DNA from 2 places in the Streptomyces amakusaensis genome. Region 1 is predicted to be linked to the other one. Evidence: riboswitches for the same ligand, from Rfam matches in the RefSeq annotation. Region 1 holds a riboswitch; the other holds the start of a gene.

Region 1 (3,403 bases):
CCTGGGCGACATCGAGGAGTACGAGATTGACCGGCCAGCCGACCTGGACGCGGCCCAGTGCCCGGCCCAGCGCGTCGAGGGGGGCGGATCCGCCGGGGCCCTCCCAGGAGGCGAGCTGGACTCCGATGAAGAGGGCGGGCGGGTCCCCCTCCACGGAGGCGAGCGCCCGGCGGGCGGTGAGGACGTTTCCGGCCTGCTGGAACTCTCCGGCGGCGGCGGAGAGGAAGTCGATCGGCTCCTCCTGCCAGTCGGGTTCGAACATCCGGACCCGGCCGCCGGGGGCGGGACCGGCGGCCGGGGCGGGCGCTCCGGCCCGGCACAGCTCGGCGACGGCGGGCGGGGGGAGCGGCGCGCCGACGGTGCCGCCGGGGTTGACCGCGATGCCCAGCTGGGGGGGCAGGCCCCGGGCGAAGTCACGGGCGGGGGCGACGGTGAAGGACATGTGGGGGCCGACGCAGCTCATGAACTGCTGTTCGGAGCTGAAGACGGGGACATAGGGGAGGCCGTCGATCTCCATGGTGGGCAGATCGAGGTCCCGGCTCTCCGGGGAGCCGCCCCGGGGCAGGGGCACCCAGATCGGGCTGCGGCCGATCACCTCCACCAGCCGGGCTCCGGCCTGGGGGTCGCCGAGGGACGCGGTCAGCGTCTCCTCCAGCTCGTTCGCGGGCCAGCCGCCGCCGTAGGGCTGCGGATACGGGTGCGGATGCTCCGGAATGGTCATGTACTGGCCCTCTCCCCCGGCTCCGCCGGTCGTCCCCTCTGCTTTCTCCCCGACCCTAATGCCGACGGCGATCTCCGGGCACCGCCTCCCGGGTGCGGACCCGCCGGGGTGACCCCGGGCACGCGTGTACGAGCGGGGGCGGGGGGCGCGGGTGCGGAAACGGGGTCGGCGCGGAGGGGCGGGGGCCGGGCGTACGGGTGGGTCGGGGCTCAGGGGGGGCAGGGGTCAGGACGGTTCGAAGCCGAGCAGGGTCAGGGCGGAGGCCGCGTCGCGGTCGAGGAGGACGGCGGAGGAGCAGCCCGCCGGGAGACGGCCCGCCTCCGCGTCGGCGATCAGCCGGCCCACTCCACGCCGGTGGCGGGCGAAGGCGTATCCGGAGACTCCGCGACCGCGCTCGCGCTGGCCCTGCCGGGCGACCTTGGGCGGGACGTCGAGCAGCACCAGATGGAGCGCCGCGCCCCGGCGGCGGGCCCGGCGGGCCAGCCAGCGCCGCACCCAGGCCTGGGTGCCGCAGTCGTGGACCACGACGCTCTCGCCGGAGCGCAGGGCCCGGCGGAGCCCGGCGTAGTGCGCGAGGCGGACGAGGGGGCGGTAGACCGCGTACGGCAGGAAGCCCGGCGTCCACGCGTCCCAGCGGTCCCGGCTGTCCTGCGAGTCGATGCCCCGGCCGGCCGCCGCGCGGCGGATCAGGGTGGATTTCCCGCTGCCCGGCAGACCGGACACCACCACCAGGTCCCCGGCGGCGAACATCAGACGGCGCGGGCCGTGCCCCGAGCGGTCCCTGAGGTCGCGCAGTACGGGCGCGGCCCCCGCCCCCTCGCGGATTCCGCTGACCGCCGGCCGTGGCTGCGCGGGCACACCCGCGGTCGTGGCGTACGCACCGGAGTGCTGCAACGTCATCACACCCTCCCCCTTGTCAGGTCACCCACACACTTGCCCAAGAAGCGTAAAGAAATGGTAATGGGACGCAACTGATTTGCGTCCGAGGCGCGTACGGCGTGTGGCGTGTCGCTCCCCGGCCCCGGGCGGCCCCGCCCCGCGCGTCCCGGGCATCGCTCAGAACGACCGGGATCACACCCCCCACCAGCGCCGAATGCGTGCAATGATGTGCCCGCCAACTGCATACCGGCCGCTTGAATCCACGCGGGAGAGTCCCGGGCACCCCTGTGCCGGGCGCCGAAGGAGCAAGTTCCTCCCTTGAATCTCTCAGGCCCCGTACCGCGCGCGATGAGGCAGATCTGAAAAGCGAGTCGCCCCCGTGCGGCTCCACCCAAGGTGCAAGTCACGGCCACCGGTACGTACGGTCACCCGTACACACGGTCGCGACGAACCTCTCAGGTTCCGATGACAGATGGGGAGGGTCGTCCTCGCCCGCATGCCCTGGGAGCCTTTTTCATGAGCAACGCCCATCGTCAGACAGCGCTCGACGCCCTCCATCGCTCGCTGGGCGCGACCATGACCGACTTCGCCGGCTGGGACATGCCGCTGCGGTACGGCAGCGAGCGCGACGAGCACCTCGCCGTCCGCACCCGCGCCGGGCTCTTCGACCTCTCCCACATGGGCGAGATCACCGTCACCGGCCCCGGGGCCGCCGCGCTGCTGGACCACGCGCTGGTGGGGAACATCGGTTCGGTGGGGCTGGGCCGCGCCCGCTACACCATGATCTGCCGGGCGGACGGCGGCATCCTGGACGACCTGATCGTCTACCGGCTCGGCGAGACCGAGTACATGGTCGTCGCCAACGCCGGGAACGCCCAGATCGTGCTGGACGCGATCACCGAGCGGTCGGCCGGCTTCGACGCCGAGGTCCGTGACGACCGGGACGCCTACGCGCTGATCGCGATCCAGGGCCCCGAGTCCTCCGGAATCCTGAAGTCCGTCACCGACGCCGACCTGGACGGGCTGAAGTACTACGCGGGCCTGCCCGGCACCGTCGCGGGCGTCCCCGCGCTGATCGCCCGTACCGGCTACACCGGCGAGGACGGCTTCGAGCTGTTCGTCGAGCCCCGGTACGCGGAGTCCCTGTGGCGGGCGCTGACCGAGGCGGGCGAGCCGGCGGGCCTGGTGCCCTGCGGCCTCTCCTGCCGGGACACCCTGCGTCTGGAGGCGGGCATGCCGCTCTACGGGCACGAGCTGACCACCGACCTCACCCCCTTCGACGCGGGCCTGGGCCGGGTCGTCAAGTTCGAGAAGGCGGGCGACTTCGTCGGCCGCGAGGCCCTGACGGCCGCCGCCGAGCGGGCCGGGACCGCCCCGCCGCGCAAGCTGGTCGGGCTGATCGCGAAGGGCCGGCGGGTCCCCCGCGCCGGGTACCCGGTCGTCGCGGACGGAGCGGTGATCGGCGAGGTCACCTCCGGCGCCCCCTCCCCCACGCTGGGCAAGCCGATCGCCATCGCCTATGTGGACGCGGCCCACGCCGCCCCCGGCACCGAGGGCGTCGGCGTCGACATCCGCGGGACGCACGAGCCGTACGAGGTCGTCGCGCTGCCGTTCTACCAGCGCGAGAAGTGACGATTCCGCTCCACGGACTCGTACAGAGCCTCGCACGAAGCGGCGCTCCGGCCCCAGAAGTGACCAGCGGCACGCCCGCACGCCCCCAGCCCGTTCATCCGCCCTTCCCGCGTACAGGAGAATTCAGGTCATGAGCAACCCCCAGCAGCTGCGCTACAGCAAGGAGCACGA
Region 2 (3,403 bases), on a different contig from region 1:
ACCGAGAGCTCGGCGCGGTACTGCTCGATCTTGGCGCGCAGATCGGCGATGTCCACCTCGCCGTCGTCGGCGGTCTTGACCACCACCACCTTCATCCCGGCCATCACGGCGCTGGCGGCGTTGGTGCCGTGCGCGGAGGACGGGATCAGGCAGACCGTGCGCTGCTCGTCGCCGTTGGCGCGGTGGTACGCGCGGACGGCAAGCAGTCCGGCGAGTTCGCCCTGCGAGCCGGCGTTGGGCTGGATGGAAACCTTGTCGTAGCCGGTGACCTCGGCGAGGCGCTCCTCCAGCTCATGGATGAGGGTGAGGTATCCGGCGGCCTGGTCGACCGGCGCGAAGGGGTGGATCTGGCCGAACTCGGGCCAGGTGACCGGCTCCATCTCGGTGGTCGCGTTCAGCTTCATGGTGCAGGAGCCGAGCGGGATCATGCCGCGGTCCAGCGCGTAGTCGCGGTCGGAGAGCCGGCGCAGATAGCGCAGCATCGCCGTCTCGGAACGGTGCTGGTGGAAGACCGGGTGGGTGAGGTAGTCGTCGGTCCGCAGCAGAGCGGCCGGCAGGGTGTCCTCGGTGGTCCCGTCCAGCGCCTCGACGTCCCCGCTCACGCCGAAGGCGGCCCACACCGCGGCGAGATGCGTGCGCAGGGTGGTCTCGTCACAGGCGACGGAGACATGGGAGTCGTCGACCAGGCGCAGATTGACCCCGCCCTCACGGGCGGCAGCGACCACCTCGGCCGCCCGGCCCGGCACCCGCACGGTCAGGGTGTCGAAGTACGAGCCGTGCACGACCTCCACACCGCCCGCCTCCAGACCGGCGGCGAGCAGGGTGGCGTAGCGGTGGGTGCGCCGGGCGATGGTGCGCAGCCCGTCGGGGCCGTGGTAGACCGCGTACATCCCCGCCATCACGGCGAGCAGCACCTGCGCGGTGCAGATGTTGCTGGTCGCCTTCTCCCGGCGGATGTGCTGCTCACGGGTCTGGAGCGCGAGCCGGTACGCCTTGTTCCCGTCGGCGTCGACGGAGACTCCGACAAGGCGGCCGGGCAGGCTGCGGGCGAACTTCTCGCGTACGGCCATGAAGCCGGCGTGCGGGCCGCCGAAGCCCATCGGCACGCCGAAGCGCTGGGTGGTGCCCACGGCGATGTCCGCGCCCAGCTCGCCGGGCGAGGTGAGCAGGGTCAGCGCCAGCAGGTCGGCGGCGACGGTGACGATCGCGCCGAGGCCCTGGGCCTGCTCGATGACCGGCTTGAGGTCGCGCACGGCACCGGACGCGCCCGGGTACTGGAGCAGCACGCCGAAGACGCCGCGCTCGGCGATGTCGGCGGGCACACCCTGGGAGAGGTCGGCGGTGACGACCTCGACGCCGGTCGGCTCGGCGCGGGTCTCGATCACCGCGAGGGTCTGCGGCAGTACGTCGGAGTCGACGAGGAAGACGCCGTTCTTGACCTTGCCGACACGGCGGGCGAGCGACATGGCCTCGGCGGCGGCGGTGCCCTCGTCGAGCAGGGAGGCTCCGGAGGTGGGCAGTCCGGTCAGCTCGGCGACCATGGTCTGGAAGTTCAGCAGGGCCTCCAGACGGCCCTGGGAGATCTCCGGCTGGTAGGGCGTGTACGCCGTGTACCAGGCGGGGTTCTCCATGACGTTGCGCAGGATGACCGGGGGTGTGAAGGTGCCGTGGTAGCCGAGGCCGATCATCGGGGCGAGCACCGTGTTGCGGTCGGCGAGGGTGCGCAGCTCGGCCAGTACCTCGGCCTCGGTGCGCGCCTCCGGGAGCCCCAGCACGCCGGCGGTCTTGATGACGTCGGGGACCGCGGCGGCGGTCAGCTCGTCCAGCGAGCCGTATCCCACCTGAGCCAGCATCTTGGCCTGGGCTCCGGCGTCGGGCCCGATGTGGCGCTGTTCGAACGGGATGCCCTGTTCGAGGCTGGCGAGCGGAATGCGGTTGGCGGTCATGTAGGAGGCCTCCTGGTCTGACGCGACCTGCGAGAGGCACCACCGCACGCGGGGTGCCCTGGACGGGCCTCCCCCTCTGTCATCTCAACCTGAGAGCTTCACCGGAGCGCCCGACAGCGACGCCCCGACTTTCACCGTCGGTGAGAGCGGATGCCGTCCGACGCCCGCCCTGCTTTCCAGAGTGACCTCGTCCACGCGGTACAGGTGCCTGAGAGATTCCGGGGAGGATTTGCTCCTTCGGCGCCACCGTCGTCCTGCCGGTGGACTCTCCCGCGCGGGGTCAGCAGCCGCTTGCCAGCCTACCAGCGTGACCTTTCAACAATCGCTCAAGTGGCCGACAGCTTCGATGTGCCCTTTCGTATGGGTTGAAGACCAGTTGCGACCATATGGAGGGACCGTGCAGACCGATATCGATCCGCGCAGCCTGATCGGCCGCAAGGCGTTCGACCGCGACGGGGCCAAGATCGGCACCATCGACGAGGTGTACCTGGACGACGCGACCGGTACACCCGAATGGGCGGCGGTGCGCACCGGGCTCTTCAGCCGGGACGCTTTCGTCCCGCTGGAGCCGAGCACCTTCGCCGATGACATCCTGCGTGTCCCCTACGAGCGCTCCCTGATCAAGGACGCGCCGGACTTCGGCGTCGGCCGTCATCTCTCCCCCGAGCAGGAGATCCAGCTCTACCAGCACTACGGCCTCGAACTCTCGGCGTCCCCGGAGTCCCCCGCACCGCCCCCGGAGGACCGTTCCTTCGGCCGGGTGGCGGGCGAGGAGGACTGACCCCCGGCGGACTGCTCCCCGGCGGCCGGCTCCGGCGCGGGACCGGCCGGCTCGACCAGGGGAAGCGGCTCGGAGGGCGTCAGCTCCGGATCGTCGATCCGGAAGGTGCGCACCCGGCCGGGGGGCGAGTCCGGGCGCTCGAAGCGCACGGTGACCCGGCCGACGCCGCTGCCCTGCACCCACCCGGGCCCGTACAGGGCGTGGCGCACATCGTCCCCGGGGGACCAGCGCCGCCCGGCGGGTACGGGGGGCTCCTCCGGCCCGCCCTCGGCCGGGGCCGGGGCCGGGGGAGCCTCCGCCGCCTCCGGCCCCGCCGCCGTATCCGTATCCGCCGTATCCGCCGTCTCCGCGTCCACCTCCACCGGAACGGATCCGTCCGGCGGCGGGGCGACCGCCGGGACGCCGACGGCGGCCTGGGCGAAGAGATCCTCCTGGGTGTAGTCGGCGAGGCCGGACACCCCGACGCCCAGCAGCCGGATCCCGCCCGTGGTGTCCACGGACTCCAGCAGTCTGGCCGCCGCCTCGCGGACCACCGCCGGGTCGTCGGTGGGGCCCCGGAGCGTCTCGGAGCGGGTCAGCGTCGAGAAGTCGTACCGCCGCACCTTCAGCACGATCGTCCGGCCCGAGTGCCCGGACTCCCGCAGCCGCCGGACGCACCGCCCGGCGAGCCGCTCCA

Evidence for each region. A riboswitch is a leader RNA that binds a small molecule or an ion and turns the genes downstream of it on or off. The one in region 1 is predicted to bind glycine.
Region 2: another riboswitch for glycine. It lies ahead of gcvP (aminomethyl-transferring glycine dehydrogenase); the one in region 1 lies ahead of gcvT (glycine cleavage system aminomethyltransferase GcvT).

What each region holds. Positions count from the first base shown of each region.
Region 1 covers NZ_BAAASB010000002.1:329,319-332,721, reverse strand. Annotated here, with positions in the region: gene ABD371_RS04030 (enhanced serine sensitivity protein SseB) at 1-721, opposite strand, end outside; gene ABD371_RS04025 (AAA family ATPase) at 947-1,621, opposite strand; glycine riboswitch at 1,856-1,952, shown strand; gene gcvT (glycine cleavage system aminomethyltransferase GcvT) at 2,117-3,232, shown strand; gene gcvH (glycine cleavage system protein GcvH) at 3,363-3,403, shown strand, end outside.
Region 2 covers NZ_BAAASB010000015.1:9,788-13,190, reverse strand. Annotated here, with positions in the region: gene gcvP (aminomethyl-transferring glycine dehydrogenase) at 1-1,946, opposite strand, end outside; glycine riboswitch at 2,133-2,229, opposite strand; gene ABD371_RS25060 (PRC-barrel domain-containing protein) at 2,344-2,727, shown strand; gene ABD371_RS25055 (DNA polymerase IV) at 2,637-3,403, opposite strand, start outside.